4 regions of the Rhodococcus indonesiensis genome follow, and region 3 is predicted to be linked to each of the others. Evidence: predicted binding sites of a transcription regulator. Region 3 holds the regulator's gene; each other region holds the start of a gene.
What was found. Region 3 encodes LexA, which represses DNA repair genes until DNA is damaged. Its sites were predicted from a motif close to CGAACANNTGTTCG; they were not measured.
Positions count from the first base shown of each region.

Region 1: cofD (2-phospho-L-lactate transferase) is a predicted target of LexA. The motif match lies at 4,867-4,880, and genes of this name have one in related genera.
Region 2: ACM26Y_RS14595 (SAV_6107 family HEPN domain-containing protein) is a predicted target of LexA. The motif match lies at 4,725-4,738, and genes of this name have one in related genera.
Region 4: ruvC (crossover junction endodeoxyribonuclease RuvC) is a predicted target of LexA. The motif match lies at 1,812-1,825, and genes of this name have one in related genera.

Region 1 is NZ_CP180630.1:3,538,752-3,545,751, forward strand. It holds gene manA (mannose-6-phosphate isomerase, class I) at 1-827, opposite strand, end outside; gene ACM26Y_RS16350 (SIS domain-containing protein) at 827-1,912, opposite strand; gene ACM26Y_RS16355 (phosphomannomutase/phosphoglucomutase) at 1,995-3,362, opposite strand; gene ACM26Y_RS16360 (DUF3499 domain-containing protein) at 3,435-3,830, opposite strand; gene ACM26Y_RS16365 (metallopeptidase family protein) at 3,918-4,412, shown strand; gene ACM26Y_RS16370 (WhiB family transcriptional regulator) at 4,417-4,680, opposite strand; gene cofD (2-phospho-L-lactate transferase) at 5,083-6,072, shown strand; gene ACM26Y_RS16380 (coenzyme F420-0:L-glutamate ligase) at 6,069-7,000, shown strand, end outside.
Region 2 is NZ_CP180630.1:3,172,388-3,179,387, forward strand. It holds gene ACM26Y_RS14570 (peptidoglycan D,D-transpeptidase FtsI family protein) at 1-459, opposite strand, end outside; gene ACM26Y_RS14575 (hypothetical protein) at 522-1,337, opposite strand; gene rsmH (16S rRNA (cytosine(1402)-N(4))-methyltransferase RsmH) at 1,334-2,350, opposite strand; gene mraZ (division/cell wall cluster transcriptional repressor MraZ) at 2,604-3,035, opposite strand; gene ACM26Y_RS14590 (DUF3040 domain-containing protein) at 3,463-3,879, opposite strand; gene ACM26Y_RS14595 (SAV_6107 family HEPN domain-containing protein) at 4,098-4,622, opposite strand; gene ACM26Y_RS14600 (GNAT family N-acetyltransferase) at 4,801-5,400, shown strand; gene ACM26Y_RS14605 (phytoene desaturase family protein) at 5,411-7,000, shown strand; gene ACM26Y_RS14610 (carotenoid biosynthesis protein) at 6,997-7,000, shown strand, end outside.
Region 3 is NZ_CP180630.1:2,363,192-2,370,191, reverse strand. It holds gene hrpA (ATP-dependent RNA helicase HrpA) at 1-3,303, shown strand, start outside; gene nrdR (transcriptional regulator NrdR) at 3,328-3,801, opposite strand; gene ACM26Y_RS11055 (LysM peptidoglycan-binding domain-containing protein) at 3,994-4,512, opposite strand; gene lexA (transcriptional repressor LexA) at 4,770-5,483, shown strand; gene ACM26Y_RS11045 (acyl-CoA dehydrogenase family protein) at 5,558-6,700, opposite strand; gene ACM26Y_RS11040 (uracil-xanthine permease family protein) at 6,781-7,000, opposite strand, start outside.
Region 4 is NZ_CP180630.1:2,465,716-2,472,715, forward strand. It holds gene ACM26Y_RS11545 (acyl-CoA thioesterase) at 1-128, shown strand, start outside; gene pdxT (pyridoxal 5'-phosphate synthase glutaminase subunit PdxT) at 236-856, shown strand; gene ACM26Y_RS11555 (YebC/PmpR family DNA-binding transcriptional regulator) at 921-1,673, shown strand; gene ruvC (crossover junction endodeoxyribonuclease RuvC) at 1,847-2,425, shown strand; gene ruvA (Holliday junction branch migration protein RuvA) at 2,422-3,015, shown strand; gene ruvB (Holliday junction branch migration DNA helicase RuvB) at 3,057-4,106, shown strand; gene yajC (preprotein translocase subunit YajC) at 4,224-4,565, shown strand; gene secD (protein translocase subunit SecD) at 4,731-6,455, shown strand; gene secF (protein translocase subunit SecF) at 6,458-7,000, shown strand, end outside.

The DNA.
Region 1 (7,000 bases), 1.2 Mb from region 3:
AGGTACGCGTGCAGGTTTCCCGCTGCGAGGAACAGGCCCTGTCCCGGCTCGAGAGTGATCCGGTTGAGCAGTACGGCGGCGAGCACGCCCGCGTCGCCGGGGTAGAACTCGGCGAGCTGCAGCACCGTCCGGACCTCCTCGGCGAACGGGGCCGTGCCGTTGCCGTTGTGCGTCGCCAGGTAGGTCACGCAGCCGTCGAGTACCCGCGGCAACAGAGCCGACAGCACCGACTGCGGAAGGGTGATCCAGATGGTGAACAGCGCGCGCAGGCCGTCGGAGTCGGGTTGCCCGGCGAGCAGCCCGACGTAGGGATCGAGTTCGGGTACCTCGAGGGCGGCGAGCAGCTCGACGGTGCGATGCGGATCCCGGAAACCGGCGAGTGCCTCGAAGCGGGTGAGCGCGACGACGAGCTCGGGCTTGTGGCTCGCATCGCGATAGTTCCGCACCGGCGACTCCAGGGGCAGGCCCGCGGCCTCCTCGCGGGCGAAGCCCTCGGCAGCCTGTTCGGCACTCGGATGCGCTTGCAGCGACAGTGGTTCCTCGGCGGCCAGCAACTTGAGCAGGAACGGCAGCCGCGGCCCGAACCGGCTCAGTGTCGCCGGCCCGAGATGTCCGCCCGGATCGGCCTCGAGGACGTCGAGCAGGGAGGTGTCCTCACCCGGCCCGTCACCGTTGGTGCTCACCACCCGCGCCGGGTCCGCGGGGTGCGCACCCAGCCACAGTTCCGCTTCCGGATGCGCGGACGGCACCGTCCGGCCGCACAGCGCCGCGATCGCGGTGCGCGAACCCCAGGCATACGAACGCAGCGCACCTTCGAGTCGGAGCACTAGCGACCACCGACCAACCGCAGATAGGCAGCGGCCATCTCGAATCGCACGGCCAGCACCGCCACCTGCTCCGGCACCGACGGCACCGCCTTCGCCTCGAACTCCCCCACCACCGATACCAACTCCATGTCCGGCAGCGCTGCCGCGCGCCGCTCCGCCTGCCGCCGATCTTCCTCCACACTCAACACCAAGACCCGCACCGGGGGTGCGGGCACCGGCCCGTCGAGCTGTTCGTCGTGGAAGAACGGATCGTACGACTCCCCACCCGCCGGGGGTATCGCGACCAGTCGGTCCCGCGCGGCGAGAACGTCCGGCAGCGCCGACGCCGAGGCGATCACCCCGGCCACCTGCAGCAGGGACTCCCCCGCGTGCCGGGCGAGCGCAGCCGTCACCGCCGAGTCGCCCGCCAGGGCCACCCGTCGGGACTGGATCCGGGAGGCCAGCGCCTTCGCCGGATTCCGGAACACCTCGCTGCCCGGCTGGTCGCGGCCGGCTTCGCCGTCCGCCGAGTCGGCGAGATCGGCCAGCGGGGGAACCACGCCTGCCGTGCGGGTGGCCTCCATTGCCACCACCACCGCGAGGAACACCGCCAGGTGCCGCAGGAGGGAGTACGCCACCGGCACTCGGATCCGCGGGGGCAACAGCATCGCCCGGCCCGCCGCCGCCCCACGGATCGGTCCCTCGTCCGGGGCGTCGACAACCACCTCGGCGCCGCGCCGCAGGGCCGCGGCGACCGATTCGGCGAGCTGGGGGTCGCCGGCGTCGTCGCCCGCGACGACGACGACGTCGAGCGGGCCGACCCAGGGCGGGGTGACGGGGGCCGTGACCAGCGGCACGGCCGAACGCGCCGCGAGCATCGCGACGACGAGTTCGCCCGCGCGAGCAGCGCGCGCATCGCCACACACGAGCACCACGCTGCGCGGATGCAGGCCGTGCAGGCGGTCGAGGATCTGCTCGTCGACGGCCGCGGCGGTGGCGCGGATCTGTGCCCCGCCGAGCGCGGCGAACCGCAGAATCCCGTCGACGTCGGCGTCGATCAGGGCACCGGTGTCGTCCAAGTCGAGGATCGAAGAGGGAGCCGTCATGGCTGCGCCACCGTCCTTCCGACTCGCACCGTCCCGGGACCGAGCCCCGGGAACTCGATTATCCCCGCCACGGATACTTCCGTCACGCGCGCACGATCGCCAGGATTTCCCTCACCAGCGCGTCGACCTGCTCCGCCGTGCGGGCCTCGACGTTGAGTCGCAGCAGGGGCTCGGTGTTGGAGGCCCGCAGGTTGAACCAGGCACCGTCGGCGAGATCGACGGTGACGCCGTCGAGCCGGTCGACTGCTTCGGCGCGGTCGCCGAAGGCCTCGAGCACTGCGGCGGTGCGCTCCGTGGCGTCGTCGACGGTGGAGTTGATCTCCCCGGACGCGGCGTACCGGTCGTATTCGCGCATCAGCTCGGACAGGGGCCGGTCCTGGCCGGCGAGCGCGGCGAGCACGTGCAGGGCCGCGAGCATGCCCGAGTCCGCGCCCCAGAAGTCGCGGAAGTAGTAGTGCGCCGAATGCTCGCCGCCGAACACGGCCCCCGTCTCGGCCATCTGCTGCTTGATGAACGAGTGCCCGACGCGGGTGCGGACGGGCTTGCCCCCGAGTTCGGTGACGAGCTCGGGCACCGCGCGGGAGGTGATGAGGTTGTGGATGATCGTCGATCCGGGTTCCTTCGCGAGCTCGCGCGAGGCCACCAGCGCGGTGACCGCCGACGGCGTGACCGGCTCACCGCGCTCGTCGACGACGAAGCAGCGGTCGGCGTCACCGTCGAACGCGAGGCCGAGGTCGGCACCCGAGTCGCGCACCAGCTTCTGCAGGTCCACCAGGTTGGCGGGATCGAGCGGATTGGCCTCGTGGTTGGGGAAGGTTCCGTCGAGTTCGAAGTACAGCGGCACCAGGTCGATCGGGAGCGCACCGAACACCGCGGGCACCGTGTGCCCGCCCATACCGTTGCCGGCGTCGACGGCAACCCGGAGCGGGCGCATCGCGGACAGGTCCACCAGCGAGCGGACGAACGCGGCGTAGTCGGCGAGCACGTCCCGCTCGGTGACGGTGCCGGGGGCACCGTCGAAGTCCGGGACGCCGGCGACGAGTTCGGCCGCGACGGTGGCGAGCCCGGTCTCCTGTCCGACCGGCTTGGCCCCGGCCCGGCACAGCTTGATCCCGTTGTAGCGCGCCGGGTTGTGGCTCGCGGTGAACATGGCGCCGGGAGCCTCGAGGATCCCGGACGCGAAGTACAGCTGATCGGTGGAGGCCAAGCCGATGTGGACGACGTCGACTCCCTGGGCGGTGACGCCGGCGGCGAAGGCCTCGGCCAGCTCCGGGGACGATGCGCGCATGTCGTGGCCGATCACGACGCGGGTGGCGCCGGTGTCCCGCATCAGGCGAGCGAAGGAGGCACCGACGTCCCGGACGAATCCGGCGTCGAGCTGTTCTCCCACCAGGCCACGCACGTCGTACGCCTTGACCACGGCGGACACGGACTCGGCAGTTCTCGCCACTGTTGCTGCTCCTGATCGTCGACTGGCGCCGCCGCCTCCGCGGCGGGGCACGGTCAGCCTAGTGCGCGGCGATCAGGACGTGGGATCGGGCAACACGCGCAGATGGCCACGACGGCCGGTGCGGGCGGTGGGGGGTGCGGCCAGGGTGGTGGGGACACCGGAATCGGTGTCGTCGGAGTCGGTGCGGCCCCGCTCGCCGAGGCCGGCTTCGCGCACCGCCTCGGCCAGTGCGGTCAGGTCGTCCTCGTCCGGAGTCCCGGCGGTGAAGGCGCCCTCGTACCGGACCAGCTCCCACCCCTTCGGGGCGGTGATCCGCGAGCCGTGCGATTCGCACAGATCCCACGAGTGGGGCTCGGCGACCGTTGCCAGGGGACCGACGACCGCGGTGGAGTCCGAGTACACGTAGGTCAGCGTCGCAACAGCAGGGTTCTTGCACCCAGGCCGGCAGCATCGACGCAGTGATCTCACAGTCGGAGAGTAGCGCGCCGTGCGCTCCGGGACTATCCGGACACACCGGAGAAGCGGGTTCGGTTTTGCGTGTCGTACTGTCCAGGCATGCCCCGATCGCGCCGTCCCAGACCCGTGACGTCCCGCTCGGTCGCCCGTCGCGGCCGCGGTGTGCGCGGCCCGCTGTTCCCGCACGAGGTGCCGGCGTGGCGCTCGCGCGCGGAGAAGTTCGATCTGCTCGTGCTGGGGGCCTTCGCGCCGATCGACGCACAGTGGCACGACCGGCTGACCAAGCTCGACATCGCCGTCGACGAGGTGCCCAAGATCCGCGCCCTCGACCCGGACTCGGTGAACTGGCCGTCGGAGGTGGTCGCGGACGGCCCGGTGCCGCTGTCGCGGCTCGTCCCCGCAGGGATCGACCGGCGCGGCGCGGCGACGCGGGCCCGGATCGTGCTCTTCCGCCGCCCGCTGGAACTGCGGGCGAAGGATCCCGAGGATCTCACCGACCTGGTGCACGACGTGCTCGTACACCAGGTCGCGACGTACCTCGGCGTCGAGCCCGAGGTCGTCGACCCCGAACTCGGCGGTTTCGACGAGGACTGACGCCTCAGACGATGCCGCGCTTGAGGCGCCGGCGCTCCCGCTCCGACAGACCACCCCAGATGCCGAAGCGTTCGTCGTTGGCCAGCGCGTACTCGAGACATTCGTCCCGCACCTCGCACCCCAAGCAGATCCGCTTCGCCTCCCGGGTCGATCCCCCTTTCTCAGGGAAGAACGCCTCGGGATCCGTCTGCGCGCACAAGGCGCGTTCCTGCCACTGTTCGTCGGCACCGTCGGACGGGTCGCCGAAACCATCGATCAGACTGAGCACGGGCCGCGCAGGCGCGTCCCCCCCGATGCCGTCGATGTCGTCCCGGACGTCCTCGCCTGCAGTGTCGATGCCTGCAGTGTCGATCCGAGAGCTCTCGAACCATTCGCGCTCGTCGGCCATCGTTCGCCTCCTCACCTGCAGCGCTGCAACTCTCGTCGAAACCGGCCCACTCCGCGCCACCCCCATCGAACATGCGTTCGAATGCAGTTCGCCACAACCGATCTCGGTTCCGGTTCACTGGAAATGACACTTATGTGATTAGACACGTGGGGCGTGTCGCGGTCAAGCCGAGCGGCGCCGCTGTCTTACCATCCGGGGTTCTCCTCCGCGCCGCTGCGCACCTGCCGCCCGGGTGCGCAGGCACCCCGGCAGCCCTCGCGGCGCACCGCCTACGCTTGCCCTGTGAACGTGACTGTATTGGTCGGCGGCGTCGGAGGTGCGCGTTTTCTCACCGGCGTGCGCCGGCTCCTCGGCATCGAACCCGGCCGCGACCTCGACCCCGACGCCGCGCACCGGGTGACCGCGATCGTCAACATCGGCGACGACGTCTGGATGCACGGGCTGCGCATCTGCCCCGACCTGGACACGTGCATGTACACCCTCGGCGGCGGGATCGACACCGAACGCGGATGGGGCCGGGCCGACGAGACCTGGCACGCGAAGGAGGAGCTGGCGGCGTACGGAGCGACACCGGACTGGTTCGGCCTCGGGGACCGCGACATCGCGACCCACCTGCTGCGCACCCAGTTGCTGAACGCCGGGTACCCGCTCTCGGCCGTGACCGAGGCGCTGTGCGACCGCTGGAAACCCGGCGTCGCCCTCCTCCCGGTCTCCGACGACCGCAGCGAGACCCACGTCGTCATCACCGATCCGGCCGACGGCGAGCAACGCGCCGTGCACTTCGAGGAATGGTGGGTCCGGCACCGCGCCCAGGTGCCCACGCACAGCTTCGCGCACATCGGCGCCGAGAAGGCCGCCCCCGCACCGGGTGTGCTCGAGGCGATCGACTCGGCGGACGTGGTGATCCTCGCCCCCTCCAACCCGGTAGTGAGCATCGGCGCGATCCTCGCGATCCCCGGACTGCGCGGCGCGCTGCGCACCACGTCCGCGAGGATCGTCGGACTGTCGCCGGTGATCGACGGAAAACCGCTGCGCGGCATGGCCGACGCGTGCCTCGGCGTGATCGGCGTCGAGACCACCGCCCAGGGCGTGGGACGGCACTACGGCGCCCGCAGCGGCGCAGGCCTGCTCGACGGCTGGCTGATCCACTCCACCGACGCCGCCGACGTGCCCGGCGTCGAGGTGCGCAGCGTGCCGCTGCTCATGACCGATCCCGACGCGACAGCCGAAATGGCTCGCGCCGCACTCGAACTGGCAGGAGTGACGCTGTGACCACGCCCTCCGACACGGCCGTCGGTACCGCCGCCGGGGTGCGCGACCACTCCCCCGGACGGCCGATCGAGATCCTCCCGGTGCCCGGCCTGCCCGAGTTCCGACCCGGCGACGACCTCGCCACCGCGCTCGCCGCCGCGGCGCCCTGGCTCGCCGACGGAGACGTCCTCGTCGTCACGAGCAAGATCTTCTCCAAGGTCGAGGGCCGCATCGTGGACTCCCCCACCGACCCCGAGGCCCGCGATGCGCTCCGCCGCCGCCTGGTCGACCAGGAGGCGGTGCGCGTGCTCGCGCGCAAGGGACGCACGCTCATCACCGAGAACCGGCTCGGGATCGTGCAGGCCGCCTCCGGGATCGACGGCTCGAATGTCGCCGCCTCGGAACTCGCCCTGCTGCCCGAGGATCCCGATGCGAGCGCCGCGGCTCTGCGCGAGCGTCTGCAGGCGCTGCTCGGTGTGAGCGTCGCCGTGGTCGTCACCGACACGATGGGCCGGGCCTGGCGCGTCGGCCAGACCGATGCCGCGATCGGAGCGGCCGGAATTCCGGTCCTGCACGAGTACGCGGGATCCCGTGACGGACAGGGCAACGAACTGTTCGTCACCTCCGTCGCCGTCGCCGACGAGATCGCGGCCGCGGGCGACCTCGTCAAGGGGAAGCTGGGCGGTGTCCCGGTCGCGGTGATCCGTGGCCTCGACCTGCCCGACAACGGTTCCACCGCCCGGCAACTCGTCCGTCGCGGCGAGGACGACCTGTTCTGGCTCGGCACCGCCGAGGCACTCGAGCGAGGCCGCCGCGAGGCGCTGTTGCTGCGGCGGTCGGTGCGGGAATTCTCCTCGGAACCGGTCGATCCCGAAGATCTGCGCGACGCCGTCGCCGAGGCTCTCACCGCTCCCGCGCCGCACCACACCCACCCGGTGCGGTTCGTCTG
Region 2 (7,000 bases), 810 kb from region 3:
CGCCAGATAGACGAATGTCTCGTCACTGCGGAGCTTGTCGAGGATCTCGTCCTCGGGGGCGGCCGCCCCCAGCGCCTCGTGGATCGCGGCGGCGACGCCTTCCAGATATGCGTCGGTCTCGGGCTGTGTCGGGTCCTGGGCACGCGCCTCGTCGAGTTCCCGTCGCACGCGCACGGGCTGGAACGTGAGTGCCTTCGCCTCCATCGTGTAGGCCAACGGACTGCCGTTGCGGTCGGCGATGGTGCCGCGGGTAGCGGGCTCGACGAGCCGCGTCGTGCGCTGGCTGGCCGATTCGGCGGTCAGCTGCGGAGCCTGCACGACCTGAACCCACAGCAGTTGTGCGGCCGCCACCCCGAGCGCCAGGAACATCACCGCGCGGCCGTACCGGTAGCGGAACCGGAAGCCGGTGGTGTCGGCCCCGCCGGAGCCCGGGCGGGAGCGGGCCCGCCGGACGGGCACCGGCCGGCGGGAGGGAGCGGGGCGGCCGCGGACCGGCCGGGAAGACGGTGGGGTCCCTCGCCTCACCGGCGCCCGTCCTCGGCTTGCGTCGCAGGGGTCACGGGCACCAATTGTTCCGGCTGACCGGGCGCGGCCCCGGCATTGCCGGGCGACGGCGTGGCGTTCTCGGGTGCCGGGGCAGACTCGGCGGGCGGCGGCGTGGCGTTCTCGGGTGTCGGGGCAGATTCGGCGGGCGGCGGAGTGAGTGGGGATGTCGTCGCGGTAGGAGCCTCGCCGGTGGCGGCACCCGAGGGCGCGGCGGACCGATCGGCGCCGGACGACGGGGTCACCGGTCGCGGATTCTCGCTGCCCGCGCTACCCGCGAGGGGCGGAAGCTGCGCCCGGGCCCGGTCACCGGGGGCCGGCGGGGTCAGCGGCGCGGCCGGAGCCCCCTCCGCGGGTGCGGGCGTTCCCACCACCTGTACCCCGCCGTCGTCCCCGACGACGAGGCGTGCGACCTCGCCGGTGGGGATCATGCCGAGCTTCGCGGCCTGCATCGCCAGCACCGGCGCCGAATTACCGGCCTGGACGTCACGTTGCAGGACGGCGCGCTCCTGGACGAGGCGCTGGTTGTAGTCGCGTGCGGCGCTGAGCTGGTAGGAGTCCTCCGCGGCGCGCGTGGTCAACAGCAGGGTCACGGCCATGCCGATCCCGAGGAGAGCGATGATGGTGGCCACGAACGGAATTCGCGCCGCCACCCGAGCGCTGCGGCGTGCCGGGGCGGGAGTCGCCGGCTCCGCGCCCAGATGCGCCGTACGCCGGCTGCGCCGCTGATAGGCGCGCTGCGCCGCCGTCGATCGCGCCGGCCGGCGAGCAGGTGCTGCCACCTGTACGGTCATCGGTACCTCCTGGCGATTCGTTCCGCAGCACGCAGGCGCACCGGCGCCGAACGCGGATTTGCCTCGATCTCCTGCTCCGTCGCCCGTTCCGCCCCGCGGGTGAGCATCCGCAACTCCGGCCCGGTACCCGGGAGTTCCACCGGGAGCCCCTCGGGACTCTTCGACTTCGTCAGCGGCGTGAGAAGCTGCTTGACCACGCGATCCTCGAGGGACTGGTACGACATGAACACCACCCGTCCCCCGACGGCGAGCGCCTCCAGGGCGTCCGGGATCGCGGCGCGCAGCGAGTCGAGTTCGCCGTTGACCTCGACGCGCAGCGCCTGGAAAGTGCGCTTGGCGGGATGCCCGCCGGTACGGCGGGACGCGGCCGGGATGGTCCGGTAGAGCAACTCCACCAGCTCCCCGCTCGTGCGCAACGGCGCCTTCGCCCGCTGCCGAACGATCTCCGAGGCGATCTTCCCGGCGAACCGCTCCTCCCCGTAGGTGCTGAGGATGCGGGCGAGGTCGCCGTGGCTGTAGGTGTTGAGGACGTCGGCCGCGGTGATTCCCGTGGTGGGGTCCATGCGCATGTCCAGCGGGGCGTCGCGGGAGTAGGCGAAGCCCCGCTCGGCCTCGTCGAGTTGCATCGAGGACACGCCGAGGTCGAACAGGATCGCATGGACGGATCCGACCCGATCCAGTCCGCAGGACGCGAGGGCGTCGGCGATGCCGTCGTAGCGGGTGTGCACGAACCGCGTGCGGCCGGCGTACGGCGCCAGCCGCCGGCGGGCGACGGCGAGCGCGTCGGGATCGCGATCGAGTCCGATCAGGTGCGCGCCCGGATAGGTACGCAGGAAGTGCTCGGAGTGTCCGCCGAGACCGAGGGTGGCGTCCACGTAGATCGCCCCTGCACCGGCGGCTTCGAGGGCGGGGCCGAGCAACTCGTCAGCGCGGTCGAGCAGAACCGGGATATGACCGAAGCTCTCCGGACTCGCGGCCTCCGGGACTGCCGCCGCGTCCTGCCCCTCCGCCATTCTTCCTCCGGTTGTCCTGCTCGGTTCGTGGGCGATCGGATCGTGGCTTCGGTCGGGGCGTCGCGGCTGGGTCCGGAGACGACCGCGGCGAATGCATCGAGGTCTCTGTCCGAACTGGAAACCTGGCGTTGGGGAAGTACGTCAGGGTTCCGTTTCACGAACCTGGCACTGGGGAAGTGTGTCAGGGTCGCTGTCGGGCAGAGGCCTCGCGGCACTCGCCGCGGTGGCGCTACGGTCGTTGCTGCGGTTCCGGTCATAGAATGTCGTGCAGGGCCTCGTCTCTCGCTTCCGAAAATTCTTCCTCGTGCTCGGCGAGGTACTGCTCCCACGCCGCCGCGTCCCAGATCTCCAGGTGCTTGACGGCACCGATCACGACGCAGTCCTTCGTGAGTCCCGCGTACCTGCGGTGGGCCGCGGACAGGGTGATCCGGCCCTGCGCATCGGGACGTTGCTCGTCGGTTCCCGCCGCCAGGCTCCGGAGGAACGCCCGGGCCTGCGGATTGCTCCGCGAAGCCGCGGCGGCACGCTCGGCGAGGGCGGCGAACTCGTCGCGAGGGAAGACGGAAAGGCTGTGGTCCTGACCCTTCGTGATCATCAGCCCTCCCGCCAGTTCGTCTCGGTACTTGGCAGGCAGCGTGAGCCGCCCCTTGTCGTCCAGCTTGGGCGTGTGGGTACCGAGGAACACTCGACACCCCCCGCCACGCCCCGGCCGGACCCTGTCCTTTGCTCGACGGAGGAACCCCTCCGCCGCGACCCACACTACCCCACTTTCCCCCACGTTCAACCGCTTACGCGCCGCCGCGCGGCGCCGTTTTTCGACTGTCCGCAGTTCAGGGCGGGTGGGGCAGAGTGGGCGACGGCGACGAGGCAGTGCCGCCGTGCCGCGGGAGACGGGTCCCCGTCGCGCGACGACGAACTCGGGCCCGGGAGAACACCCTGGTCGCCTCGCCTCGACGGGCGCCTCACCGGATCAGGGCACGACGGTGGGGGGCGGTGGGGCATGACGGTGGGGGGCGGTGGGGCCCGGTGTGCCACGCGCCGGGAAAAGCCGAACGGCGCGCCCCGGCAACCGGGACGCGCCGTTCCTGAGAACTCGCGTGAAGTACTGCGCGCTACTCCTGCTCGAAACGCCGGCGGAAGCGGTCCTCCATCCTCTTGCTGAACCCTCCGCCGGACTTGCGGCCGCCGCGGGGTCTACCTTCCGCGGAACCGCGACCTGTTCCGCGGGGACCGTCGCCGGCGCCTGGACCGCGCTTGCCTCCGAGGAGGAGCAGGACCCCCGCGCCGAACATGACGATGAATCCGACGAGACTGATGATCGGGAACCCGCCCGGCTTCACCGGGAGGGCGACGCCTGCGATCAGCAACGCCAAACCCAGTGCGAACAACGCGCCGGCCTGGAGCCGACGCCGACTGGACGCCATCCCCATCCGGCTTCCCCGGACGGTAGAGGCGAACTTGGGATCCTCAGCATAGAGCGCGCTCTCGATCTGTTCGAGCATGCGCTGCTCGTGCTCGGAGAGTGGCACGGTACCTCCCCCGGCACTAAACGGTGGCCGCCGGATCTGCGGTCCAGATCGACGGGGGGCCGACTTTGACGGCCGCCTGGCTCAATAATACGAGTACATCCCGGCGGGGACCACAAACTGCGGATTCGAGTTCGATCACGGTTCCGAAGGACCTGCGTACGAGGGGCCGACGGACCCGGCCCGGGCCGTCGAACGACCCGGGCTGCGTCCCGCACCGATCAGGCGGTGCGGCGGCTGGCTCCCGACCCCGGGTCTGCGCCCCCCGACCGGTCGTCCGCGCCGGTCAGGTAGTCCTCGACCTCGTGGAGGAAACGGCCCACCTCGTCGTAGAAGCGGCTCGCCTCGTCGGCAGGCACGGAGCGGGTGACCCCCGCCTCGATCGCCGCGCGGGTGTCGGAACGATCGGCGAAGAAGTCGGCCCAGACCGCGAACCCCGGCTCCGCGCGCGCCATGAGCACCCACGCGTTGCGGGTGCGGGGACGACGCACCGGTCGGACCGCCCGCAGCTCGGCCCCGGCGAGTACGGCCCCGGCCCCGCGCAGCGCGGCGAGATACGCCAGATGGAACCGCTCGGACGGTTCCGGGGTGCCGGCGGCGGCCGAGAGCAGCTCGTCCGCGCGGTCGAGCAAGGTTGCGGCGCGCGAGGACACCGGGCGGGCGGCGCAGTCCGGACGGCCGACGGCCCGCGGACCGGTCGCGCCCGACGGTGCAGCAGCCGACTGTGTGGTTCGTGCCGCGATCATCACTCCGAACACCTCCCTGCACCCCGCCGGGCACCGGCCGGGTCACGGCCCCGGCGATCCGGCGATGTTCGCTTCCCTCGAACATCGCCGGATCCCCGGTATCGAACATCCGTTCGACGTATTCAATATAGCTGCACCTACCGACACGCAGTCAAGGGAAGGCGGTCCACTCCCCGTCATGAGTACGGATGCGAGCCCGCGGGGCGCGGCACCGATCGTCGTCGATCTCTCCGCCGCCGAGTTCCGCGCGCGGCTGCCCGAGGTGCTGCCCATCTACGTGGCCGCGATGCGATACCCGCGCGGCACCGAGTACCACCGCGCGCCCATGTGGTCCGAGCACTCCGCCCGCCCGGGATGGAAGGCCGTCGCGGCGGCTCTACCGGAGGAACCGTCGACGCTCGTCGCGATCGCCTACGGCTATTGCGGGTCACCGCATCAGTGGTGGAACCAGCAGGTGCGGACCGGGATGCGCCATGCCGGCTACCCGCCGGAGACGATCGACGCCGTCCTCGGCGACTACTTCGAACTGACCGAGCTGCACGTGCGGCCGGACGCCCAGGGGCACCGTATCGGCGAGGCGCTCCTGCGCCGGCTCCTGAGCGGCCGCCCCGAGCGCACGGTGCTGCTGTCGACTCCCGAGACGCCCGGCGAGGACAACCGGGCCTGGCGGCTGTACCGGCGATTCGGGTTCCGCGACGTCGTCCGCAACTTCCGGTTCACCGGGGACGCCCGTCCCTTCGCCGTCCTGGGCCGGGACCTTCCGCTCGAAGGTCCGTAGCGTGGACGGGGTGATCGATGCCGTCGTAGTGGGTTCCGGGCACAACGCCCTGGTGAGCGCGTGCTACCTGGCCCGCGCGGGCCGGTCCGTGGAGGTGCTCGAGCGGGACACCGTGCTCGGTGGCGCCGTGTCGACCGTGGAACGCTTCCCGGGCCACGCGGTCGACCGCGGCTCGTCGGCCCACGTCATGATCCGGCACACCGGCATCGTCGAGGAACTCGATCTGGCCGCGCACGGCCTGCGCTATGTCGACTGCGACCCGTGGGCGTTCGCCCCGGCCCCGGCGGGCAGCGACCGCCCGGGGATCGTCTTCCATCGCGATCTCGACCGCACCTGCCGATCCGTCGAGGCGGCGTGCGGTCCACGCGAGGCCGACGCCTACCGCCGCTTCGTGACGGTGTGGGGTCCGCGCAGCGCCCGGGTGATGCGCTCGTTCTCGGTACCACCGACCGGCCGGCACCTGCTCTCGTCCTTCTGGGGTCTGGACACCGGCAGCGGCGGCAGTGACCTCTCCCGCCAGTTCCTCGGCACCGGCGACGCCCTCCTCGACGAGTACTTCGACGACGAGCCGCTCAAGGCCGCCCTCGCCTGGTTCGGTGCCCAGTCCGGTCCCCCGATGTCCGAGCCCGGCACTGCGCCCATGGTCGGCTTCGCGGCATTGATGCACACCCTGCCGCCCGGGCGGGCGGTCGGCGGGAGCGGCGCGCTGACCCGGGCCCTGTCCACCCGCCTCGGGTCCGACGGTGGGGCCGTCACCCTCGGCGACGCCGTCACCGAGATCCGCCGCGCCGGGGACGGCTGGGCGGTGCGCACCGACTCCGGACGTGTCGTCACCGCGCGCACCGTGATCGCCGGCTGTCACGTGCTGACCACGTTCGATCTGCTCGAACGCGGCGGATTCGACCGCGCCCGCCTCGACGCGTGGCGGCGCCGGATCCGCGTCGGCCCGGGCATCGGCATGGTGGTACGCCTGGCGACCGACGCGCTGCCCCGGTATCCGAGCGGGCCCGCCGACGCCGCCGAGGCCGTGCGCGGCCTGCAACTGCTCGTCGAGGACCGGGCCCGGCTCCGGCTCGCGCACGGCGCCGCCCTGGCGGGGGAACTGCCGCCGCGGCCGGCCGTGCTGGCCATGAGTTTCACGGCGCTCGATCCGTCGATCGCCCCGCCCGGCGAACACCAGGTGACCCTGTGGTCGCAGTGGCACCCGTACCGGCTCTCCGGCGACCGGCAGTGGTCCGCGCTGGCCGAGCCGGAGACGGACCGGATCGTCGCCGAGATGGAGCGGTTCGCGCCCGGCTTCGCCGGCTCCGTCCGGCACCGGCACATCCAGACCCCGCACGAGATCGAACGCGAACTGGGTCTGATCGGCGGCAATGTCATGCATGTGGAGATGTCGCTGGACCAGATGTTCATGTGGCGGCCGCTGCCGGAACTGTCCGGGCACCGGGTCCCGGGCGCCGACGGTGTCTATCTGACCGGCGCGTCCACCCATCCCGGGGGCGGGGTCTCCGGCGCGAGCGGGCGCGCCGCCGCGCAACTGGCGCTCGCCGATTCCGCGGGTGGCCCTGTGCGCCGCGCGCTGGGGCGGTGGCGTCGATGA
Region 3 (7,000 bases):
AACATCGACTTCATCCTCGGCTACCTCAAGGAACTGCTGCCCCGCCGACCGGACCTGAAGGTGATCATCACCTCGGCGACGATCGACCCCGAGCGGTTCGCGAACCACTTCGCAGCGGCCGACGGCACGCCCGCGCCCATCGTCGAAGTCTCCGGCCGCACCTATCCGGTCGAGATCCGCTACCGGCCACTGACGGTCGAGGTGGGCGACACACTGGTCGACCGCGACCCGGTCGACGCCGTCTGTGAGGCCGTCGAGGAACTCGCCGCCGAGGGCGACGGGGACGTCCTCGTCTTCCTCTCCGGTGAACGCGAGATCCGTGACACCGCCGATGCCCTGCGCGAGCGCAAACTCCGGGGCACCGAGATCCTGCCCCTGTACGCGCGGCTGTCGGCCGCCGAGCAGCACCGGGTGTTCACCCCGCACACCGGCCGGCGAGTGGTGTTGTCCACCAACGTCGCCGAGACCTCGCTCACCGTGCCGGGCATCCGCTACGTCGTCGACCCCGGCACCGCGCGAATCTCCCGCTACTCGGTGCGCACCAAGGTCCAGCGACTGCCGATCGAGGAGATCTCGCAGGCCTCGGCGCGGCAGCGGTCCGGACGCTGCGGCCGTGTCGCCGACGGCATCTGTATCCGGCTGTATTCGGAGGAGGACTTCGAGGCCCGCCCCGAGTTCACCGAGCCGGAGATTCTGCGCACCAATCTCGCCTCGGTCGTGCTGCAGATGACGGCGCTCGGACTCGGGGACATCGCCTCGTTCCCCTTCGTCGAAGCCCCCGACCCGCGCGCCGTCCGCGACGGCATCGCGCTGCTCGAGGAACTCGGGGCGCTCGAACGGGCAGCGAAGGACGAACTGCCCCGGCTCACCGGGACCGGGCGCGAACTCGCGCTGCTGCCGGTCGATCCGCGCATGGCCCGGATGATCGTGGAGGGGCACCGCAACGGATGCCTGCGCGAGGTCCTGATCATCGTCGCCGCCCTGTCGATCCAGGACGTGCGCGAGCGCCCGGCCGAGTTCCAGCAGGTGGCCGACGAGAAGCACGCCCGGTTCGCCGTGGAGGGCTCGGACTTCCTCGCCTACCTGCAACTGTGGGACTACCTCAAGCAGCAGCGGAAGGAGCTGTCGTCCAGCAGGTTCCGCAAGATGTGCCGCGACGAGTTCCTGCACTGGCTGCGGATCCGGGAATGGCAGGACCTGCAGGGCCAGCTCCGTCAGATCACCCTGAACCTCGGCTGGGAGACCCGGCACCAGGACGTGGGGCCCGACGCGATCCACCAGTCGCTGCTGGCGGGGTTGCTCTCGCACGTCGGCCTGCGCGAGGGCGAGAAGCGGGACTTCCTCGGCGCGCGCGGAACACGGTTCGGGATCTTCCCCGGTTCGTCGCTGGCCAGGAAGCCGCCGCGCTGGGTGATGGCGGCCGAGCTCGTCGAGACGTCGCGGCTGTGGGCCCGGACGGCGGCGCGTATCGAGCCCGAGTGGGCCGAGAAGCTTGCGCCGCACCTGGTCAAACGCACCTATTCCGAACCGCACTGGTCCACCAAGCGCGAGGCGGCGATGGCCTACGAGCGGGTCACGCTCTACGGCATCCCCCTCGTGGCGCAACGGCCGGTGCAGTACGGGGCGATCGACAGAGAGGCCTCCCGCGAGCTGTTCATCCGGCACGCCCTCGTGCAGGGCGAGTGGCGGACGCGTCACAAGTTCTTCCATGCCAACCGCGCGCTGCTGGACGACGTCGAGGCGCTCGAGCACCGGGCCCGCCGGCGTGACATCCTCGTCGACGACGAGACCCTGTTCGACTTCTACGACCAGCGCGTCGGACCGGAAGTCGTGTCGGCGCGGCACTTCGACACGTGGTGGAAGAAGGAGCGGCAGAAGAATCCCGAACTGCTCACCTTCACCCCGGACACGGTGGTCAACCAGGACGCCGCCGCGATCCTCGGCGGCGACTACCCCGACGCGTGGCGGCAGGGCGATCTGCAGTTCCCCCTCACCTACCAATTCGAGCCCGGCACGGAAGAGGACGGCGTCACCGTCCGCATTCCCGTGGCACTGCTCGCCGGGGTCCGGCCCGTCGGCTTCGACTGGTCGGTGCCCGGCATGCGCGTCGAGCTCGTCACTGCCCTCATCAAGACACTCCCCAAGCATCTTCGCCGCCAAGTGGTTCCGGCACCGGACTTCGCCGCGGCGGCCCTCGCGTCGGTCCGGGCCCGATCCGAGCCCCTCGTCAACGCGATGGCCCGGGAGCTGTCGCGGCTCGGTGCGACACGGATCGAGCCGGGCGACTTCGACCCGGCCGCGCTGCCGGACCACCTGCGGATGACGTTCGCCGCCGTCGACGAACGAGGGTCGGTTCTCGCGCGCAGCAAGAGCCTGACCGACCTGCGCAGACGGCTGGAAACCCGCGTCGAGGCCGAGGTTTCGCGGGCGGCGTCGAGCACCGAACGTGCGCCGGCACTGGTCTGGACAGCCGACACCCTCGGCACCCTCGAACCCACGGTGACACGCACGGTGGCCGGTCAGCGCGTGACGGGATACCCGACGCTGGTCTCCGAGGATCGTGGCGTGGCGGTCCGGGTGCTCAGCACCCCGCAGGCGCAGCAGGCCGCGATGCGCACCGGGTTGCGGGCACTGCTCCTCGAGGCGGTCCCCGTGCAGGCGCGCGCTGCGGCGACGGGTCTGAGCAACAGCGAGCGGCTGGCGCTCGGACGCAACCCCGACGGCTCGTTCGAGGATCTGCTCGAGGACTGCCGGGCCTGTGCGGTGGACGAGTCGATCGTCCGGCACGGCAAGCCGGTACGCACACCCGACGAGTTCACCGCGTTGGTGAAGGTGGTGTGGGCCCAGCTGCCGGACCGGGTCGCGGCGCTCCTGAAACTCGTCGTGCCCGCCCTGGCGCGTGCACACGACGTGGAAGTACTGCTCGAGAAGGTGCGCGGCGAGGCTGCCGAGGACGTGCGGGAACAGCTGGCCTCACTACTCTTCCAGGGATTCGTCACCGAGCTGGGCAGTGCCCGGCTCGCCGACCTGCCCCGCTATCTGGCCGCGGCGGCATACCGGCTCGAAGCGCTGCCGGCGAGCGCGCACCGCGACCGGCAGGGCATGGACGTGCTGGACCGGGTCTACGCCGAGTACGACCGCCTGCTCGCACGACTGCCGCAGGAGCGGACCACCGCCCCCGATGTGGTGGCGATCTCGTGGATGATCGAGGAGCTGCGGGTCAGCCTGTTCGCCCAGCACCTCGGGACCCGTGGGCCGATTTCGGAGCAGCGGATCCTCAAGGCCGTCGCGGCGATTCGCTGAGCGGCACCGTGTCCCGCCGGGCGATCAGTCCTCGGACCCGGTCTCGCGCCGGTGCTGGTGCTCGCGCAACTCCTTGATCTCGCGCTCGAAATCCTCTGCAGAGCTGAAGGACCGGTAGACGGAGGCGAATCGCAGGTACGCCACCTCGTCCAGGTCGCGCAGGGGTCCGAGGATGGCCAGACCGACCTCGTTGCTCGGAATCTCCGGGGACCCCTTGGCCCGCACCGCGTCCTCGACCTGCTGGGCGAGGAGGTTGAGGGCATCGTTGTCGACGTCTCGCCCCTGACAGGCCCGAGCTACGCCGCGCACCACCTTCTCCCGGCTGAAAGGTTCGGTGACGCCGCTGCGCTTGACGACCGACAGCACCGCCGTCTCGACCGTCGTGAACCGCCTGCCGCACTGGGGGCATGCTCTCCGGCGCCGGATCGCAGCACCCTCGTCGGCCTCCCGGGAATCGACGACGCGGGAATCGGGGTGCCGGCAATACGGGCAGTACATGTCGATTCCTTCGTCGTAGCCGTGCTGGCCGCGACGTCGGCGTGGAACCGATGCCGTCCTCCCGAGACCGGACCCACCGGCAGGCGAATCGCTCTCGGCGCGACCACACGAGGTGGTGTCACTGACAAGAGTCGACAATACCTGCATACCCGGGTCGTCGGCCGAACCCGGTGCCTGCCTGCCCATGCCACGTCACCGCGGCGCGGACGCCGGGACGAGCAGGGTCTGGCCGGTGCGGAGGCGGCCGTCCGGCATGGCATTGAGGTCGAGGATCCGCTCGATCGCCTCGGACCGGGACACACCCGGAGCCACCCGGGCCGCGACGTCGCCGAGCGACTCGCCCGCCTGGACGACGGTGACCTCGGTGCGTGCGGCGCCGGCCGCGACCTGGCTGGTGCGCAGGTGCGCGATGCCGAGCAGTCCCGCAGTCACGAGCGCGGTCAGCAGCGCCGTCGCCAGTACGGCGCCCGGGCGGGTGCGCGTGACCTCGGCCGGCCGGTGCGGAACGCGTGAGACCCGGACCGGAACGCGCCGGTAGTCCACGATCCCCGCGTCCGGACGGACGGGGAGCCGGCGGTCTGCCGCCTCGTGCGGGCGTCGCACGAGATGCGTCGTCCCGGCACGGCGTGCCCCGCCGCCGGTGTCGTGCGGCCCGGGGTCGTCGAACTGCGGGTCGTTCCGTTCGGTCCGGCGCACTGCTGATGTCCTCATCGAGGCCTCCGTGTCACTCGCGCGTGTCACTCGTCCGCGGGACAGCACCCGCGGCGGAACTTCGGTTATCGCTCGGTCGACGTTTGTTCGATCACGTGTTCGAAAGAACGTATGTTCGATGTGTACCACGTCGGCCCGGCAAAGTCAGCACAACGGGCGGAAAACGTCGAACAGATGTTTGATAACCGGGCCGCGGAGAGCTAGATTCGTTCCATCACATCCAGCACATCCGACCCACGACGCACGGAGGTCACGACATGACGGACGGCCATCCCCCGGCCGGGCGGAGCCGGACGACCACCGCGGATCCGGCCGTCGGCCTGACGGAACGCCAGCGCCGCGTCCTCGAGGTGATCCGCGAATCGGTCACCGAGCGCGGCTACCCGCCGAGCATCCGCGAGATCGGCGACGCGGTGGGCCTCAATTCCACCTCGTCGGTGGCGCACCAGCTGCGCACCCTCGAGCGCAAGGGTTTCCTCCGGCGCGATCCGAACCGTCCCCGCGCGGTAGACGTGCGCGGCCTCGACGATTCGCAGCCGCCGGCGCCGCAGGGACAGCCGGTGGACGGAGTCGACGTCGCCGCCGGGTCCCCCACGTCGGCTGCCATGGTCCCCGTGCTGGGCAGGATCGCCGCGGGCGGGCCGATCCTGGCGGAGGAGTCCGTCGAGGACGTGTTCCCGCTCCCGAGAGAACTGGTGGGGCAGGGTTCGCTGTTCCTGCTCAAGGTCGTCGGCGAATCGATGGTCGACGCGGCCATCTGCGACGGCGACTGGGTCGTGGTGCGCCAGCAGAACGTCGCGGACAACGGGGACATCGTCGCCGCGATGCTCGACGGCGAAGCGACCGTGAAGACGTTCAAGCGCGTACACAACGACGTGTGGCTGATGCCGCACAACCCGATGTTCGAACCGATCCCGGGCAACGACGCGGTGATCCTCGGCAAGGTCGTGACCGTGATCCGCAAGATCTGACCTCGCCACTTCCGCCGAACATGCACGGGCGGCGCCGCGATCCGCGGCGCCGCCCTGCTCGTTCCCGGGTGGGATCAGAGGTTCAGACCGCGGCCGATGATGTCCTTCATGATCTCGTTGGTGCCGCCGTAGATCTTCTGCACGCGGGCGTCGAGATACGCCTTCGCGACCGGGTATTCACGCATGTAGCCGTATCCGCCGTGCAGCTGCAGGCAGCGGTCGATCAACTCGACCTGCTTGTCGGTGGTCCAGTACTTGGCCATCGCCGCCTCCTGCACGCTCAGGGTGCCGGCATTGAGCTGCTCGATGCACTTGTCCACGAAGACGCGCGCGAGGGTGGTCTCGGTGGCCAGCTCGGCCAGCTCGAACCGGGTGTTCTGGAAGCTGCCGATCGACTTGCCGAATGCCTTGCGGTCGCGGCAGTACTGCATCGTGTCCTCGAGCACCGCTTCCATGGCCGCCGCCGCCACCACCGCGATCGACAGACGTTCCTGGGGCAGGTTCTGCATCAGGTAGATGAAGCCCATGCCCTCCTCGCCGAGGAGGTTGGCGGCAGGCACCCGCACGTCGGTGAAGTGCAGTTCGGCAGTGTCCTGCGCCGCGAGGCCGATCTTGTCGAGGTTGCGGCCCCGCTCGAAGCCCGCCATCCCGCGCTCGACGACGAGGAGCGAGAAACCCTGCGCGCCCTTCTCCGGATCGGTGCAGGCGACGACGATCACCAGGTCCGCGTTGATGCCGTTGGTGATGAAGGTCTTGGAACCGTTGAGGATCCACTCGTCGCCGTCCCGCACTGCGCGGGTCTTGATGCTTTGCAGATCGCTGCCCGTGCCGGGCTCGGTCATCGCGATCGCAGTGATGATCTCACCGGAGCAGAATCCCGGCAGCCAGCGCCGTTTCTGCTCCTCGTCCGCCAGCTTCAGCAGGTACGGGGCCACGACGTCGTTGTGCAGCATGAAACCGATGCCGCTGAATCCTCCGCGGGTGGTCTCCTCGGTGACGATCGTGTTGTAGCGGAAGTCCTCGACACCGCCGCCGCCGTACTCCTCCGGCACTGCCATGCCCAGGAAGCCCTGCGCGCCGGCCTTCTTCCAGACCTCACGGTCGACGATCTTGTCCTGCTCCCACTGCTCGTGGAAGGGAGCCACCTCCTGCTCGAGGAACTTCCGGTACGACTCCCGGAAGAGTTCGTGCTCGGGCTCGAAGAGGGTGCGTTCCATGTGCGCTCCTGTATCCGATGACGTACGTCACGCTCACGGTAGACATCGGAAGGCCCGTCTGACGCTGACAGGAACGAGCGTTATTTGTGACCGGACGCGCCGGGCGCCGGACGGCGCAGATCCGCCGCCCGGCGCAGGATCGGGTAGGCGACGAGGATGCCGATCGAGCCCCACGCGATGCCGCCGAGCTCGACGGAGCCCACGGTGAGGGTGAGATCGCCGATCCCGGCCACCAGCGCGGCGGCGGCCACCGTGAGGTTGACCGGATCGGTGAAGTCGACATCGGCCTCCATCCAGATC
Region 4 (7,000 bases), 100 kb from region 3:
TGCTGTACGACCAGACCTCACCGTCGGCAGGCTTCGGGCGGGCCCTGACGCAGGGACGTATCTTCGACCGGGACGGGCGCATGGTCGCTGCGGTGGTGCAGGAGGGACTGACCCGCTACCTGCGCTGATGCAGACGCGGGCACGGTCCTTGAGCCGGGACACCCTCGGCGCGGCTGCTAGCGTGACGTCCAGATTTCGGGCGGGCTTCGCCCCGTCCCAGACAGAACAGGCGACAGTGGGAAGTTTTCCGACCATCGGCGTGCTCGCCCTCCAGGGCGACGTCCGCGAGCACCTGACCGCACTCGAAGCGGCCGGCGCCCGTGCGATCGGCGTGCGCCGGCCCAGCGAGCTCGACGCCGTCGACGGCCTGGTGATCCCCGGCGGGGAGTCCACCACCATGAGCCGGCTGTTGCAGGTGTTCGACCTGCTCGAGCCGCTGCGCGCCCGCCTGAAGGCGGGCCTGCCCGCGTACGGTTCCTGCGCGGGCATGATCCTGCTCGCCTCGCAGGTCCTCGACACCCGTCCCGACGCCGAGCATCTCGACGCCCTCGACATCACCGTCCGGCGCAACGCCTTCGGCCGGCAGGTCGACTCGTTCGAAGCCGACCTCACCGTCGCGGGCGTCGAGGGCGGCCCGGTGCGCGCGGTGTTCATCCGAGCTCCCTGGGTGGAAGAGGTCGGCTCGGACGTGGAAGTACTGGCCACCGTCCCGGAGGGCCCGGCTGCCGGACGCGTCGTCGCCGTACGCCAGGGCGCCGTGATGGCCACGTCGTTCCACCCCGAGGTCACCGGTGACCTGCGGGTGCACCGGCTGTTCGTCGACACCGTCCGTTCGGGATCACTCCGCGCGGAGTAGAATCGGCCCTCCGAACCAGTCGGACCCGGTCCGACCTCACCTCGCCGGAAGGGGCTCCAATCGAATGAGCGGCCACTCCAAATGGGCCACCACCAAGCACAAGAAGGCGGCCATCGACGCCAAGCGCGGCAAGATGTTCGCGAAGCTGATCAAGAACATCGAGGTGGCGGCCCGGACGGGCGGTGGTGACCCGGCGGGCAATCCGACGCTGTACGACGCCATCCAGAAGGCGAAGAAGAGCTCGGTCCCCAACGACAACATCGAGCGGGCCCGCAAGCGTGGTGCCGGTGAGGAAGCCGGCGGCGCGGACTGGCAGACCATCACCTACGAGGGCTACGGTCCCAGCGGTGTCGCCGTCCTCATCGAGTGCCTCACCGACAACCGCAACCGCGCGGCGGGCGAGGTCCGCACCGCGATGACCCGCAACGGCGGCAACATGGCCGACCCCGGCTCGGTGTCGTACCTGTTCACCCGCAAGGGCGTCGTCGTGCTCGAGAAGAACGGCCGCACCGAGGACGAGATTCTCGAGGTGGTGCTCGAGGCCGGTGCCGAGGAGATCAACGATCTCGGTGACAGCTTCGAGGTCGTCTCCGAGGCCGGCGACCTCATCGCCGTGCGTACCGCGCTCGTCGAGGCGGGAATCGACTACGAATCGGCCGATCCGGACTTCCGGGCCTCGGTCGAGGTGCCCGTCGACGCGGACAGCGCCCGCAAGGTGTTCAAGCTCGTCGACGCGCTCGAGGATTCCGATGACGTGCAGAACGTCTACACCAACGTCGACGTCTCCGACGAGGTCCTCGCCGAACTCGACGCCTGAGTCGCACGGCTCACCGACGGCTGAGTCGCACGGCTCACCGACGGCTGAGTCGCACAGCTCACCGACGGCTGAGTCGCACAGCTCACGGCCGGGGCTGCGTGTCGGTACCGCGACGCGTGGCCCCGGCCGCTATGCTCTCGAACAGTTGTTCGTAGCGGTCGAGAGGTGAACGGGTGCGCGTGATGGGTGTGGACCCGGGACTGACACGATGCGGTTTCGGCATCGTGGACACCGGCCGCGGGCGCGAGGTCGCCGCCGTCGCAGTGGATGTCATCCGCACACCCCCCGAGATGGATCTGCCGTCGCGGCTCCTGCAGATCTCCACGGCCGCCGAGGACTGGCTCGACCGCTTCGAGCCCGAGGTCGTCGCCGTCGAGCGGGTGTTCTCCCAGCACAACGTCCGTACCGCAATGGGCACCGCCCAGGCGGGGGGAGTGGTGGCGCTCTCGGCGGCGCGGCGCGGCATCCCGGTGGCATTCCACACCCCGAGCCAGGTCAAGTCCGCCGTGACCGGGAACGGTTCGGCAGACAAGAAGCAGGTCACGGCGATGGTCACGAAGATCCTGGGCCTCGTTACCGCCCCGAAGCCCGCGGATGCCGCGGACGCCCTCGCCCTGGCGATCTGCCACTGCTGGCGTGCGCCCATGCTCGCGCGCATGGCCGCCGCCGAGGCCGCCGCGGCCGAACAGAAACGACGGTACGAAGCGCGGCTGCGGGAACAGGCCGCCGCCCGGAAGGCAGGTGCACGGTGATCGCCTCGGTGCGCGGGGAAGTGCTCGAAATCGCCCTCGACCACGTCGTCATCGAATCCGCGGGGGTCGGCTATCGGATCCACGCCACGCCCGCCACCCTCGCCACGCTCCGTCGCGGCGAGGACACCCGCCTGGTGACGGCGATGATCGTGCGCGAGGACTCGATGACGCTGTACGGGTTCCCCGACCCCGATGCCCGCGACCTGTTCGGACTGTTGCAGACGGTCTCCGGTGTCGGACCGCGACTCGCGATGGCCACCCTGGCCGTGCTCGATCCGGACTCGCTGCGTGCGGCCCTCGCCGACGGCAACACCGCTGCCCTGACCCGGGTCCCGGGCATCGGGAAACGCGGCGCCGAACGCATGGTCGTCGAACTTCGGGACAAGGTCGCGGCGTTCGCCGGCGCCTCCGCCCCGGCGGCGGTGGTCGGCTCACCCATGCGGGACCAGGTGATCGAGGCTCTCGTCGGCCTCGGCTTCCCCGTCAAGCAGGCAGAACAGTCCACCGACACGGTTCTCGCGGGTGACCCGCATGCCGACACCTCGACCGCGCTGCGTTCGGCGCTGGCTCTGCTGGGCAAGAGCCGATGATCGAGGACTTTCCCGCCGAGGGAGCTCCCGACGAGACTCCGATGACCGCCGAGTACACGCCCGCCGACGGCGACGTCGAGGCGAGTCTGCGGCCGAAGAATCTCGACGACTTCATCGGCCAGCCCCGGGTGCGGGAACAGCTGCAGCTGGTGCTGCGCGGGGCGAAGCTGCGTGGCGGCACCCCGGATCACATCCTGCTGTCCGGACCGCCGGGCCTGGGCAAGACGTCGATGGCCATGATCATCGCCGCCGAACTCGGGTCGTCGCTGCGGCTGACGTCGGGGCCCGCCCTGGAACGGGCCGGCGACCTGGCCGCGATGCTGTCCAACCTCGTCGAGGGGGACGTGCTGTTCATCGACGAGATCCACCGCATCGCGCGTCCCGCCGAGGAGATGCTGTACCTGGCCATGGAGGACTTCCGGGTCGACGTCGTCGTCGGCAAGGGCCCGGGCGCGACGTCGATCCCCCTCGAGGTGGCCCCGTTCACCCTCGTCGGCGCCACGACCCGTTCCGGTGCGCTGACCGGCCCACTGCGCGACCGGTTCGGCTTCACCGCCCACATGGACTTCTACGAACCGGCCGAACTACAGCAGATCCTGCTCCGCTCGGCCCGCATCCTCGGCATCGACCTGGGCGAGGAGGCGAGCGCCGAGATCGCCGGCCGTTCCCGCGGCACCCCGCGCATCGCCAACCGTCTGCTGCGGCGGGTCCGCGACTACGCCGAGGTCCGCGCCGACGGCATCATCACCTGCGAGATCGCCCAGGCCGCCCTCGCGGTCTACGACGTCGACGCGCTCGGCCTGGACCGGCTCGACCGGGCCGTGCTGGGCGCGCTCGTCCGAAGTTTCGGGGGCGGACCGGTGGGCGTGTCCACCCTCGCGGTGGCCGTCGGTGAGGAGCCCGGCACCGTCGAGGAGGTGTGCGAGCCGTTCCTGGTACGGGCGGGCATGATCGCGCGCACCCCCCGCGGCCGGGTCGCGACGCAGGCCGCGTGGCTGCAACTCGGGCTGACACCACCGCCGGAGGCCGCGACCGGCGGCATCGAGGTGCGGGCCCGCGAACCGCAACTCGGCCTGTTCGACGACGAATGACCGCTCTGCCACCGGCGCCGGTACAGCAGCCGCGCCGGTAATGGCACACTGGTCTACTGCGCCGGTCCGCGACGACCGGCGCCCGATGCCGGACGACTTCGAGGACTGACTTCAACGATGGAACTGCTCTTCCCGCTGCTGATTCTTGCCCTGCTGGTGCCGACCTTCCTCGGCATCCGGCGCCAGAAGAAGGAGATGCAGAAGACCGCGGAACTGCAGGACGCGTTGCAGGTCGGCGACAGGGTGATGACCACGGCGGGACTGCACGCCACCATCACCGCGCTCACCGACACCACCGTGGAGCTCGAGATCGCGCCCGGCGTGGTGACCACCTGGGCCCGGGTCGTGGTCCGCGAGCGCATCACCGATCTCGGCTCGACCGACGAGACGACCGGTGGCCTCTCGCTCGACAAGGGCGACGACACCGAGCCGCCGGCCGGGCGACCGACCGAGCACTGAACAGGCACTGAACAGCCGAGCACTGAACAGCCGAGCACCGAACGGCCGGACACTGCCCGGTCGACATCCCGGCCGATGTGCGGGCCGGGCGGGGGCCGCGCCGGACGCGTGCGATGGCCCCGTGACCAGCGCATCACTCACTCGCATCGAGGAGACTGACAGACCGTGGCACCTTCCAACGGATCGGTGCATCCAGTTCGCTCCCTCGCCCTGTTCGGGGCGGTCCTGGTGGCGCTGTATGCACTGATCTTCTTCACCGGGGACAAATCGGCGACGCCGAAGCTCGGCATCGACCTGCAGGGCGGCACCCGGGTAACCCTCACCGCCCGCACCCCGGACGGCAGTGCGCCCAGCCAGGACAGTCTCCGGCAGGCCCAGCAGATCATCGAGACCCGCGTGAACGGTCTCGGCGTGTCCGGTTCCGAGGTCGTCATCGACGGTGACAACCTGGTGATCACGGTGCCCGGCGACGACAGCTCGCAGGCCCGCACCCTCGGCCAGACCGCGCGCCTGTACATCCGGCCCGTGATCGGCCAGCCCATCGCGAGCGCCAACTCCGCTCAGCCCGCCCCCGCGGACTCCCCGGCTCCCGTCCCCGAGACGCCGGCGCCCGGCGCCGCGACGCCTGCCCCCGAACCGGCCGCACCGGAACCGCAGGGCCGGCCCTTCCCGGCGCAGGATCCCACCGATACCCCGGCCCCCGACACCCCGGATACCGGCACCCCGGCCCCCGCTCCGGAGACCCCGGCACCCGCTCCTGCGGAGGACCTCGACCCGCAGGCCCAGGCGGCCGCGGACATCGCCGCTGCGAAGGAGACCCGGCAGAGCGAGGACCCGGCCGTTCTGCAGGAGGCCATGGCCACCCTGGACTGCTCGGCCGCCGACCCGCTCGCCGGCAACGACGATCCGGCCAAGCCGCTCGTGGCATGCTCCACCGACGGCACCGCCGTCTATCTGCTCGGCCCCAGCATCATCGACGGTCAGCAGATCACCGACGCCTCCGCCGGCTACAACTCCCAGCAGTCCCGCTACGAGGTCAGCCTGACGTTCGACTCCGAGGGCAGCAGCACCTGGGCGCAGTTCACCGCCGCCAACATCGGCCAGCAGGCCGCGTTCGTCCTCGACTCCAAGGTGGTCAGCGCGCCCGTCATCCAGGGCGCCACCCCCGCCGGAAGCGCAACCTCCATCACCGGCAACTTCAGTAACACCGAGGCCACCGAGCTCGCCAACACCCTCAAGTACGGCTCGCTGCCCCTGTCCTTCGCGGCGTCGGAGGCCGAGACGGTCTCCGCGACCCTCGGCCTGGCATCGCTCGAGGCCGGGCTGATCGCCGGTGTCGTCGGACTGCTCCTGGTGCTGATCTACAGCCTCGTGTACTACCGCATGCTCGGGGTACTCGTCGCGCTGTCGCTGGTGCTGTCCGGCCTCGCCGTGTACGCGGTGATGGTGCTGCTCGGCCGCTACATCAACTTCACCCTCGACCTCGCCGGCATCGCCGGCCTGATCATCGGTATCGGCATGACCGCCGATTCGTTCGTGGTCTTCTTCGAACGCATCAAGGACGAGATCCGTGAGGGACGCAGCTTCCGTTCTGCCGTGCCCCGCGGCTGGGCGCGGGCCCGCCGGACCATCCTGTCCGGCAACGCCGTCAGCTTCATCGCGGCCGCGGTGCTCTACGTCCTCGCGGTCGGCCAAGTCCGCGGCTTCGCGTTCACCCTCGGTCTGACCACCATCCTCGACGTCGTGGTCGTGTTCCTGGTGACGTGGCCGCTGGTGTACCTCGCGTCGAAGTCGAAGTTCTGGTCCAAGCCGAGCGTGAACGGTCTCGGTGCCATTCAGCAGGTCGCGCGTGAGCGCCAGCTCGCGGCTGCCTCGGCGAAGGAGGCGTGACGATGACCGACACCACCACGACCGCACCCCGGCACAGCACCCTCTCGCGCCTCTACACCGGCACGGGCGCGTTCGAGATCGTCGGCCGCCGCAGGTTCTACTACCTGCTCACCGGCGCCATCGTGCTGGTGGCACTGCTGAGCATGCTGATCCGCGGCTTCACCTGGGGCATCGACTTCGAGGGCGGAACCCGCATCCAGCTCCCGGCCGCCGAGGGCGTCACCACCGAACAGGTCGAGACGGTGTACTCCGACACCCTCGGCGCCGAACCCGTGTCGGTGCAGACCGTCGGGTCCGGCGCCGCCGCCTCCATCCAGATCCGGTCGGAGGCCCTCGACCTGGAACAGGTCCGGGCGCTGCAGAACGCCCTGTACGACGAGTTCCAGCCCGCCGGTCCCGACGGCGTGCCCACGCGCGACGCGATCAGCGTCGCCGACGTCAGCGAGACATGGGGCGGACAGATCACCCGCAAGGCCCTCATCGCGCTGGCGGTGTTCCTGGTACTCGTCAGCATCTACATCGCGGTGCGCTACGAGCGGGACATG